Regions from separate parts of the Gordonia sp. ABKF26 genome, predicted to be linked through region 2. Evidence: riboswitches for the same ligand, from Rfam matches in the RefSeq annotation. Region 2 holds a riboswitch; the other holds the start of a gene.
The links. Region 2 has a riboswitch for S-adenosylmethionine ahead of AB4Z55_RS07290 (aminotransferase class V-fold PLP-dependent enzyme). Riboswitches for the same ligand answer to the same signal wherever they lie in the genome.
Positions count from the first base shown of each region.

Region 1: linked by a shared signal. The riboswitch ahead of AB4Z55_RS19050 (bifunctional o-acetylhomoserine/o-acetylserine sulfhydrylase) and the one ahead of AB4Z55_RS07290 (aminotransferase class V-fold PLP-dependent enzyme) in region 2 are both predicted to bind S-adenosylmethionine.

Region 1 is NZ_JBGCVZ010000003.1:4,115,231-4,121,216, reverse strand. It holds gene AB4Z55_RS19055 (homoserine O-acetyltransferase) at 1-709, opposite strand, end outside; gene AB4Z55_RS19050 (bifunctional o-acetylhomoserine/o-acetylserine sulfhydrylase) at 726-2,063, opposite strand; SAM riboswitch class IV at 2,126-2,246, opposite strand; gene AB4Z55_RS19045 (PE-PPE domain-containing protein) at 2,516-4,285, shown strand; gene AB4Z55_RS19040 (MFS transporter) at 4,414-5,691, shown strand; gene bfr (bacterioferritin) at 5,705-5,986, opposite strand, start outside.
Region 2 is NZ_JBGCVZ010000003.1:1,483,436-1,489,421, forward strand. It holds gene AB4Z55_RS07280 (O-succinylhomoserine sulfhydrylase) at 1-366, shown strand, start outside; gene AB4Z55_RS07285 (isochorismate synthase) at 388-1,464, opposite strand; SAM riboswitch class IV at 1,572-1,685, shown strand; gene AB4Z55_RS07290 (aminotransferase class V-fold PLP-dependent enzyme) at 1,704-3,059, shown strand; gene AB4Z55_RS07295 (hypothetical protein) at 3,056-3,556, shown strand; gene AB4Z55_RS07300 (inorganic diphosphatase) at 3,723-4,235, opposite strand; gene dacB (D-alanyl-D-alanine carboxypeptidase/D-alanyl-D-alanine-endopeptidase) at 4,401-5,804, shown strand; gene AB4Z55_RS07310 (zinc-dependent metalloprotease) at 5,801-5,986, shown strand, end outside.

The DNA.
Region 1 (5,986 bases), 2.6 Mb from region 2:
TTCGACGAGCGATTCCCATGCCCTGCAACGGGGTTCGTCCAGTGCCGTGATAGTCGCCACCGCGCCAGTCCGGGTCGGCCTTGATCGCGGCGATCTGAGCGGACTGGATACCGATCTGGTCCGCGGTCGCGCGGGCGCCGACGGCGAGGACGAGTGCACTGCGCACCCGGTCGGGGTACTCGATGACCCACTCGAGGGCGCGCGCACCACCCATCGACCCGCCGAGAACCGCACCGACGCTGGTGATTCCGAGGCGATCGAGCAATGCCACCTCGGCGCGTACCTGGTCGAGTACGGTGATCTGCGGGAAACGAGAACCCCACGGACGGCCGTCGGGGGCGATGGAACCCGGGCCGGTGGACCCCTTGCATCCCCCGAGGACGTTGGCGGAGATGACGCACCACTCGTCGGTGTCGATGGCCTGCCCGGGCCCGATCAACCCGTCCCACCATCCGGCCGAGTCGTGATCGGCGTCGGCGGGTCCGGTGACATGCGAGTCACCCGTCAGCGCATGGAGAGTGAGGATCACGTTGTCGCGGGACGGCGACAACGTCCCCCAGCGCTGGAACGCCAGGGTGACGTCGTCGATCCGTGCTCCGCTGTCGAGAGGCAGCGATCCGATCGGGATGCCGACGAGTTCCCCGTCCGGGAGAGACTCCCAATCGGGCTGATCAGACGCTGTCGCGTTCAGGTCGATACTCACCGACAAAGCTGCCTCACCTGTTTCACTTGGCCGCCGCGAATCCCTGTTCGAGGTCGGCCAGGATGTCGTCGATTCCCTCGATGCCCACGGCCAGTCGGACCAGTCCGGGGGTCACGCCCGCGGCGAGTTGCTCCTCGGGGGTCAACTGACTGTGCGTGGTCGAGGCCGGGTGGATCACCAGCGAGCGCACGTCGCCGATGTTGGCGACGTGGCTGTGCAGGCTGAGCGCGTCGACGAACCTCTTGCCGGCGTCCACGCCGCCGGTGATCTCGAAGGCGATGATCGCGCCCTGACCCTTGGGGGCCAGTTCCTGGCCGCGCTTGTACCAGGGGGAGGACTCCAGGCCGGCGTACGCCACCGACTCGACCTGGCCGTGTCCCTCGAGGAAGGCGGCGACCTTCTGCGCGTTGGCGACATGGCGCTCGATGCGCAGGCTCAGGGTCTCCAGGCCCTGCGCGAGGAGGAACGCGTTGAACGGTGCGATGGCCGCACCCGTGTCACGCAGCCACTGCACGCGGGCCTTGAGTGCGAACGCGGGCGCCCCGAGGTCGGCGAAGACCGCGCCGTGGTAGCTGGGGTCCGGGGTGGTGAAACCGGGGAACAGGTCTTTCCCGTCGCGCTGGACACGCCAGTCGAAGGTCCCGCCGTCGACGATGACGCCGCCGATCGCCGTGCCGTGGCCGCCGATGTACTTGGTGGCCGAATGCACGACGATGTCGGCCCCGTGGGCCAGCGGATTGATCAGGTACGGCGTGGCGACCGTGTTGTCGATGATCAGCGGTACGCCGTTGCGGTGGGCGACCTCCGAGATGCCGGGGATGTCCAGGATCTCGTTGTTGGGGTTGGAGATCGACTCACCGAAGAACGCGCGGGTGTTGTCCCTGACCGCGGCCTGCCACGACGCCGGGTCCTCGGGATCGTCGACGAACGTGACCTCGACGCCCAGCTTCGGCAGCGTGTAATGGAAGAGATTGAAGGTGCCGCCGTACAGGCGCGGGCTCGACACCACGTGGCCGCCGGTCTCGACGATGTTGAGGATCGCGTAGGTCTCCGCGGCCTGGCCCGATGCCACGAGCAGCGCGGCGACGCCACCCTCGAGTGCGGCGATCCGCTGCTCGACGGCATCCTGGGTCGGATTCATGATGCGGGTGTAGATGTTGCCCGGCTCGGCGAGCCCGAAGAGGTTCGCGGCGTGCTGTGTGTCGTTGAAGACGTACGACGTCGTCTGGTAGATCGGCAGCGCCCGCGCGTTCGTCACCGCATCGGCGGCCTGTCCGGCGTGGATCTGCTTGGTCTCGAAGCTCCAGTTGTCCACTGGGGAGGTGCCGTCGGCGGAAGTGCCGTCAGGGGCATCAGACATGGCGATTGATCACTTTCTACGGTCGGCAGGGCCAACTCGACCCTGGTGGGGTCCGACCTTCGGACCCGCGCTTGCCGGGGATCGTCGCTGCGATCCCACAACCCGGTCATCACCCGGAGCACCCCACCGCGGATGGAGGGTTGCCGATCAGCCAGCCGGGGCTTGACGCTGATGCTCATGACCTGGCGACAAGGATATAACACGGATGTGAGTGCCGGAGAACCGTCCCGGTCAGGCCGCGTCCAACACTTTCCAAGCGCGGTCCGAAGGTGGCATGAGCTGTCCTCCGACCGAGTGAAATCATGTGTGGTCAGATGCATAGTGCCTGGTCACGGTCGTTAGCGTCCCTCAGCGTGCTGTCGGTTTCACCGTCGCAGATCTAGCGTTCGGACCAGCCCCGGCTGCGTCGGAGGATTCCGATCGGGTGGTCCGGGTTCGCACAGGAGCGCCCCATGGCCGCGATCGCTCGTCTCCGAACCCGACGGACCTCGCTCACGATCGCCGCTCTGACTGCCCTGGCGGTCGCGGCAGCTCTCAGCCTGTCCGGGGCCCCTCCCGCGACGGCCGCCGAATGCAGCGACTCGGGCGCGGTCATCATCGTGGCCGGGACCAACGACCCGGAGAGCGCCCATCTCGTCGGTGTGAAGCAGCGCTACACCGGCAAGGTGCCGACGGTGGAGAACGGCGAGGTGGTCATCGAGGACGACCCGGGGAGTCCCTATCTCGCCGCGCCCAAGGACGTGATCCACGTCGACTACCCGACCACGCTCTGGCCGCTCGGTGCCGCCGGATACGACGACAGCACCGGACAGGGCAGGAGTGCGACGGCATCGGCGATCGCCGGCTATCAGCAACGATGCGGGGCAGGCGCCGACATCGTGGTCGCAGGCTATTCGCAGGGTGCCCGCGTCGCCGGTGACGTACTCGCCGACATCGGGAACGGTCGCAACGTCGAGCAGGTCGTCGCGACCGACGAGAACGGCGACGTCATGCTCGACGAGCAGGGCAATCCGGTTCTGGTGGACATCGTGACGGGGAACATCTCCGGCGAGCTGTACGCGGATCCCCGCCGCTCCGGCGACAAGACCGGCCGCGGTATCGAGTTGTCGTTGATCGGGATCATCCCGGGTCTGACGATGGCAGGGGCACGAGGTGCGTCCGAGACCGACGGCGGGTTCGGAGACCTCGAGGGTCGGGTGGTGTCGGTCTGCATCGATGGCGATCCCATCTGTGACCTGCCGGATCCGATCCACGACCCGATCGGCGCGATCGACGGCCTGCTCGGCTACTTCACCAAGCACAACCTCTATCCGTTCCAGATGTATCGGGATCCGCGCACATCGACGTGGAACGACGGGCGGACCGTTCGCTGCGATCCGGGGACCGCGGTGTGCGTGGTCACCGCCGATTCCGCATTCGCCGAACTCGTTCAGGGGTGGGCGCGCGATCTGGGGTTTTCCGGTGACATCGGGGACTTCTTGTCCGGTCGTCCGACGATCGACCTGCCGTACGGCATCGAACTCGCGAACCTGCAGCCGGTGATCCGGCTCGTGCAGGACCTCCTGCCACCGCTGCCGAAGCTCGGATATGGCGCCTATCTGCCGGATCTGTTCGTCTTCGAGGACATCCTGCAGGGGATCCTGACGCTGTCGCCGGCGAGATTCGTCGACGGAGCCACCGCCCTTGCCGCGAGCCTCCGCAGCATCGTCCTGCTCCCGGTGAACTTCGTGCGGTACTGGGCGGGAACGATCGTCGGACCGGTGGCGCCACAGGCCGGCACCGTCACGGTTCTCGCGGCGGATGCGTCGAGTCTGCGGTCGTCGACGTTCACGAGGCTCGCGACCGCAACCGGTGACGCCATCGAACCGGTTCGGGTCGAACCGGCCACCGGATCCGACGACCCGGTGGTGCCGTCACCGGCCCCGGGCGACCCGACCGCCGACACTCCCGGGGGACCCGCCGGCACCGACGACGCGAGCGGTGTCGAGGCGCCCGACGAGGATCCCGCCCCGGCGCCCGTCCGCGACGAGGTCCCGGCCGCCACCGATCCGTCGTCGGGCGAGCTGTCCGAGGACGAACCGGCCGGGGCGGAACCGGCCGGGGAGGAGCCGGCCGGGGAGGAACCGGCGGGGGACGAGCCGCCCGGAGACGATTCGGAGGCGGCCGACACGGCCCCGGCGGGAGGCGGGTCCGGGGGCGGCGGCGCCGAGGCCGGCAGCTGATCCGGGGCGCACGGTCGCGGCGCCCGACTGCGACCCGGCCGATGCGATGATCGCGCGGGCAGGGGGGTGTGAATGAACTCACCGCCGGGTCCGGAATCAGGGCCTCCCGGACACGGTTGGCATCAACCGTGTCTGACGCTCTTTCCACCACCGATGCCCCGGCCGACGTCTCGCTGACGGATCGGCTCGCCGCTCCGGAGGTCCACCGTCCCGAGGGGGCCGTCTCGGTCGGCGTGTCCCGCCGGGTACGTCGCTGGACGATTCTCGCCCTCGCGCTCGGCGGTTTCGGGATCGGTACGACCGAGTTCGTCGCGATGGGTCTGCTGCCCAACATCGCCGGCTCGCTCGGAGTGTCCGAACCGACTGCCGGACATGTCATCTCGGCGTACGCGATGGGTGTGGTGGTGGGGGCTCCGCTGATCGCGGCGCTCACCGCGAGGATGTCTCGACGCACGTTGCTCATCGGTTTGATGGTGGCGTTCACCGTGGGCAACCTGGCCACGGTTCTCGCGCCGGACTACGGGCTGCTGCTGGTGGCGAGGTTCGTGGCCGGTCTGCCGCACGGCGCCTACTTCGGCGTCGCGGCGCTGGTCGCCGCTCACCTCGCGGGCCCGCGGAATCGCGCCAAGGCCGTGGGGCAGGTGATGCTCGGTCTGTCGGTTGCCAACGTGTTCGGCGTGCCGGCCGCCGCCTGGCTCGGGGAGACCTTCGGCTGGCGGTCGGCGTTCGCGATCGTCGTCGTCATCGGGGTCGCCACCGTCATCGCACTGATGCGCGCCCTTCCGGCGCTCACCGGGATGAAGACCACCGATCCGCTCACCGAGCTCGGTGCACTCAAGCGGTCCCAGGTCTGGTTCACCCTCGTCATCGGGACCGTCGGATTCGGCGGGATGTTCGCGTTCTACACGTATCTGAACTCGGCGTTGACCACTGACACCGGGCTGTCGGTGTCGGTCGTGCCCTTCGCGCTCATGCTGTACGGACTGGGCATGGTGACCGGCAACTTCGTCGGCGGCTACATCGCCGACCGCAGCGTGTCGGTGGCGATCCTCGGTGGCCTCGCCGCCAGCGCCCTATCGCTCGGCGCGTTCGCGGTGCTGGCTGAGAACGCCTGGGCAGCGCTGTTTCTCACGTACATGGTGGCGCTCACCGGTACGGCGATGCTGCCCGCGCTGCAGACCAGGCTGATGGATGTGGCTGCTGACGCGCAGACCCTGGCCGCCGCGTTGAACCATTCGGCACTCAACATCGCCAACGCGGCCGGCGCGCTGCTCGGTGGTGTGGTGGTCAGCGCAGGCTACGGGTATCTCGCACCGTCGGTCGTCGGGGTGTTGCTCGCGCTGGCCGGCATCGCGGTCACCGTGGTGGCCCTTGCGACGTCGCGGCGCCGGCCGGTCGGATCCTGACCGAACGCGTGGGTCAGCTGTTGGTCGGCGGTGTGGCGATGGTCTTCGAGAGATAGAGCTGCTCGCCGAGTTTGTTGATCAGCTCGAGCTGGGTTTCGAGGTAGTCGATGTGTTCTTCCTCGTCGGCGAGGATCTGCTCCAGGAGGTTCGCACTCGTGATGTCACCCTTGGACCGGCACAACGCGATTCCGGGGCGGAGTCGTTCCACGACCTCGACCTCGATCGCCATATCCGATTCGAACTGCTCGCGGATCGACTGTCCGATACGCAGCGGCAGCAGGCGCTGGTAGTTGGG
Region 2 (5,986 bases):
CTCGAGGCCGACCCGCGCGTGCGGTGGGTGAAATACCCGTTTCTGCAATCACATCCGCAGTACGATCTCGCGAAGTCGCAGATGTCGGGCGGCGGCACCGTGGTGACCTTCGAGCTCAACGACCACGACGGCATCGACGGCAAGAAGCGCGCCTTCGAGGTGCTCAACGGCCTGCAGATCGTCGACATCTCCAACAATCTGGGTGACTCGAAGTCGCTGATCACCCACCCGGCGACCACCACGCATCGTGCGATGGGACCCGACGGACGCGCGGCGATCGGCCTCAGCGACTCGGTGGTGCGGCTGTCGGTCGGGCTCGAAGGGGTCGACGACCTGCTCGGGGATCTGGACCAGGCGCTGGGCTGAGCCGGCGCGGCCCGGACGCGGCTAGTCGAGGCTGTCGATCCCCAACGCGTTCAACACCGTCCGGAGTTTGAACGCGGTCTCCTCGAGCTCGCCCTGGGGATCGGAGTGTTCGACGATGCCGCCCCCGGCCCACGTGCGGAGGCTGCGACGATCTGCCTCGAGTTCGAGGCACCGGATGGTCACCATCCACTCGCCGTCGCCGGCGGCGTCGCACCAGCCGACGGCTCCCGCATAGAAGCCGCGTTCCCCCTCGACCTCTCGGATGATCTGTGCCGCAACATCACTCGGTGTGCCGCACACCGCGGGGGTTGGTCCGAGCAGAAGCGCGAGATCCAGTGCGGTGGTGGCGGGGTCGCGGAGCGTCGCGCGGATCGGGGTGGCGAGATGCCAGACCTCTCCGGTCGACTGCAGTTGCGGGGTCGACGGCGCGTCGACGTCGTCGCACAGATGCGACAGCCGGTCCCGCAGATGATCCACGACGAACGCGTGTTCGGCGAGATCCTTGGCCGAGGAGAACAATCCGTCGGCGACCGCGCGGTCGACGACCGGATCCGGCGATCGGGGCGCCGACCCCGCGTACGGGTGACAGGTGACGACCGATCCCGACTTCCGCAGCAGCACTTCGGGACTCGCACCGAACAACCACGACCCGGAGCCGGTGGCCGCGCCGAGGTCGACGCCGAATGCATTGTGCCCGGCGTTCCCGCCCGCGAGGGCATCGAGGAGTTCGCCTGGCGCGACCTCTCGGTCGAGCACGATGTCGACGCTGCGGGCGAGGACCACCTTGCCGACGTCGCCGGCGACGATGCGTTTGACGGCATGCGCCACCCGTTCGCGGTGTTCATCCGCGGTGGGGTGCAGGGTGGTCGACAGCGGGATTCGCGACAGCGGCGGTCCGCCGGCCAGCGGTGCGTCGTCGAGGTCCAAGACCTCGGGCACCACCAGCGCGGCCGGGTCGGCGAGATCGAACGGGATCGCGCCGGTCAGCGCGCCGATCTCGCCGGAACGCAGCGCGGCCGAGGCCGCATCGACATCGGTGAAACCCCGGACGGCGCCCCGGCCCCGCACGGTGCCGTGCGGGCGGGACAACACGAACACATCAGTCGCTGACACCCCTGACACGCTACAGGTAAGTGTGCCCTAACTTCGGATCACGCTGAGTGAAAATTGACACGTCTGCGCGACATCGACGACTCTGGTTCGTAGGTCATGAGTGCCAGTGACAAGCCCCGGCTCGCTGGTCGGCAACCCTCCTCCGCGGTGGGGTGCTCCGGGTGACGACCTGGCCGCGTACCGACCGGACGCGGCAAGCGCGGAAATTCAGAGGAGCTCCTGCCATGACCGCTGTCCTGTCAGCACCGAGAACTGTCGGCCACGAGTCTGTCGATGCCCACGTCGTCGGTCTCGACCACCGTGCGCGCCCGGCCGTTCCCGGTCTCGCCCCGGTCGTCGGCGCCGACGTGACCGTACCGTTGGCCGGCGGCGGGACGACGCGATACGTCAATCTCGATTACGCGGCGAGTGCGCCGGCACTGATTTCGGTGGCCGCCGCGGTCGCCGAGGGGCTCGGCGAGTACGCGAGTGTTCACCGCGGTGCCGGCCACCTGTCGCAGGTCACGACCGCCCGGTACGAGGCCGCTCGGGAGACCGTGCGCGAGTTCGTCCGCGGGCGGGTCGACGACACCGTCGTCTTCACCCGCAACACCACCGACGCCATCAACCTCGCCGCCCACATCACCCCCGGGGACGTCGTGGTGCTCGACATCGAGCATCACGCCAATTTGCTGCCGTGGTGCGCGCCGCGCGACGGTCGCAACCGGGCCCGGGTCGTCCCGGCCTGCGACACCATCGAGGACACCCTGGTCGCGCTCGAGGCCGAGCTCGCGTCGGCGCCGGCCTCGCTGCTCGCGGTCACCGCGGCGTCGAACGTCACCGGCGAGGTGCTGCCGATCGGCCGGCTCGCGTCGATCGCCCACCGGCACGGGGCCCGCATCCTGGTCGACGCCGCGCAGCTCGTCGCGCACCGACCCGTGTCCATCGTCAGTCACGGCATCGACTACCTGGCCTTCTCCGGACACAAGGCATACGCGCCTTTCGGCTCCGGAGTCCTGATCGGCCGCCGGGACTGGTTCGACGCCGCCGATGCCTACCTTGCCGGCGGCGGTGCGACCGCCGACGTCGACCTGGGTCCGAGTGCCGGTGGGGTCACCTGGCACACCGGGGCCGCCCGCCACGAGGCCGGATCGCCGAACGTGCTTGGCGCGGTGTCGATCGCCCGGGCCTGTCGCGCACTCGCCGACCTCGGGCCGGAGGCGATCGGGTTGCACGAGGCGCGCCTGTCCGAGCGTCTCGACGGGGGACTGGCCGCGATCGACGGGGTGCGGCCGTTGCGGATCTTCGCCGACTCCACCGATCGGGTCGGCATCGCGGGCTTCACCGTCGACGGCATCGCACCGCGGGTCGTCGCGGAGTATCTGAGTACACAACACGGCATCGGTGTGCGCGACGGCCGGTTCTGTGCCCACCCGCTGCTCAGACGTCTCGGTCATCCGGCCGGCGCGGTTCGCGCGAGTTTCGGCGCGGGAACCACCTCCGATGACATCGACCGGCTGCTCGACGCGCTACGCGCCCTGACCGCAAGCACTGACCGAACAGACGATCCGACCGAACTCGAACGAGGGGTGACACGATGACCATCGAACTCGACGCACGTGCAGACCGCGGCACCGTGGTCCCCGCACCGACATCCGCACCGACGGCCCCGATCAGCATCGGCCGGCCGGGATTTCAGGTCGCCGTCGCCGGAGACGAACTGGCACAGACATTTCCGATCGTCGTGCGACGCGAGACCCTTCGCGATGCGCAGCGGGCGCGTTCCCTGCTCCGGGCCGGCAGCCACGATCAAGCGAGATTCGTTGTCGCTCTGGAGGTGGAGGTGGCCGTCGCGCCGGATGCCGCGTCGGCGCGTGCGGCGGCCGCTGACGCGGTGGTCGCGTCGTCGGAGGCGAGCTCCGGGACCATCCGCTACATCGGGACCACCCACGGACTGATCACGCTGGTCCGCGACATCTACGCGGCCGAGGTCGCCGACGCGGTGATCCTGGTCCCGATCGACGGCGCGGCCACCGAAGTGCGCATCCGCGAACAGATCCTGCCGGTTCTCGCCGAGCAGCGGCACCGCGTGGCCTGACGGTCCGCTCCGCTGGTACCGGCACCGAGCGCAGCCGCCGGGCCGAGCAAGCGACGAAGGAGCGCGTCGAGGTCGAGGCGCCGAGTCGAAGCCACTCCGGTGACCAGACGAGAACGCCGGCAGCATCTCGACGGATGCTGCCGGCGTTCTCGTGTGTTGCGAAGCGTCAGCCCCGCGAGGGCTCGTTGGCCGCGTCGGGATGCGAGGCGAGGCGGTCGATCGCTTCCTGCGCGACCTTCTCGGCCTGGTCGCGTCCGACCCACCCGCCCGGCTGGACCTCCTTGCCGGGCTCGAGGTCCTTGTAGTGCTCGAAGAAGTGGGCGATGGGGCCCAGCTCGTACTCGGACACGTCGGAGATGTCCTTGATGTGGTCCCAGCGCACGTCCTTGGCCGGGACGCACAGGAGCTTGTCGTCACCGCCGGCCTCGTCGGTCATCGTGTACATGCCGACGACCCGTGCCCGCACGATGATGCCGGGGAACACCGACTCGGGGAGCAGGACCAGCGCGTCGAGCGGGTCGCCGTCCTCACCGAGGGTGCCGTCGATGTAGCCGTAGTCGGCCGGGTAGCCCATCGAGGTGTACAGGTAGCGGTCGAGGTAGACCTTGCCCGTCTCGTGGTCGACCTCGTACTTGTTGCGGCCACCTTTGGGGATCTCGATGGTCACATCGAATTCCACAGTTCCTCCTGGCAGTCTTGATCGGGGATGCCGCGTCGGGCCGAAACGCCCGCACGCTGTCCCAACGATACTGTTGGTCCGGCGACCTCGATGTTCGTACCCCTCGTTGTGCGTACATCCGGGCCCGTTCCATCGACCGTGAACCGTGAGAGACCCGGAGGCTTTGTGGGCGCATCCACCCGAAACGGCGGTCGTCGCGGTCGGAGACTTCTGTGGTGGACGATCACCGCGGTGGTGATCCTGGCCCTCGTCGCCACGGCGTCGGTCGTGATCGCGCTCCGCATCGACCGGGAGCCGGAACTCCCGCCCGGGGTGCCGCCGCAACCCGCCGCGGTCGCCGTCGACCCGCGGATCGGCCCGGTGGTCGACACCGCGCCGGAGCCGACGCCGCCAGGGGTCCTGCGAGCGATCACGCCCGCACTGCGCAATCCCGCGCTGGGCGAGCTCAGCGGCAAGATCAGCGATTCGCTCACCGGTGAGGTCCTCTGGACGAGAACCCCCGACCGTCCCCGCATTCCCGCCTCGAACGCCAAGATCCTGACCGCCGCCGCCGTCCTCGAGGCCGTGCCGCACGATCAGCGACTGACGACGACGGTGGTGGCCGGCAGCAACGGGCAGGTCGTCCTCCGGGGCGCGGGTGACCCCACCCTGTCCGCCCAGCCCGCCGGAACCGACACCTTCTACACCGATCCGGGACGCATCGCCGACCTCGCGCGCCAGATCGAGGAGACCGAGATCCCGGTGACCTCGGTGGCCGTCGACCTCGGCGCGTTCTCCGGGCCGACGATGGACACCACCTGGGACCGGCGGGACATCCAGGGCGGCGACATCGCGCCGATCGAATCACTGATGGTCGACGGTGCCCGGCTGGAGCCGCTGGACGAGTACTCGCCCCGCACCGCGACCCCCGGCATCATGGCCGGCGAGGCGCTGGCCGCCGCGCTCGGTGTCGAGGGGCCGGTCACCGAGGTACGCGGTACCGCCTCGAGCGGATCCGGCGACGAGCGCGTGATCGCGAAGGTCCAGTCGGCCCCGCTGGTCACCCGGGTCAACGACATGCTCCGTTACAGCGACAACGTGCTCGCCGAGACGCTCGCCGTCGAACTCTCCGTGCATCGCGGCGGGCAGCCGACCCACGCGGGTGGGGTCGAGGCGATCGAGCAGGTGCTCTCGTCGGAGTTCCCGGGCCAGTGGGCCGGTACGACACTGCACGACGCGTCCGGGATCTCCTACGCGAACCGGACCACGCCGGAACTGCTCGACGCGGTGATGACGGCCGCGAGTGGTCCCGCCAAACCGGCCCTGCGCCCGATGCTCGACGGGCTGCCGATCGCCGGTGGCACCGGCACACTCGCCGACCGGTTCGACGCCGCCGACAACCCGGGCGCGGGGTGGGCACGTGCCAAGACCGGAACACTGACCGGGGTCAGTTCGTTGACGGGCATAGTGCAGACAGTCGACGGCCGCGTGCTGTCGTTCGCCCTGATGTCCGGCGGCACCTCGCCGGCGGACGCGCGACCCGCCCTCGATGCGGTGGTGGGTCAACTGAGAGAGTGCGGGTGCCGATGATCACGTCAGGAATCGCCGGGCCGGCGGCAGCGGAAGCCGGGACCGAGACCGGGACGCCGCCGGAATCGGGCGCCGAGGACACCGTCGAGCGAGAACGCCGACCGGGTATCGGTTCGCAGATCGACTGGTCGCTGGCCGCGTCCACGGCGAAACGACTCGCCCGCCCCGGCCCGAAGACGACC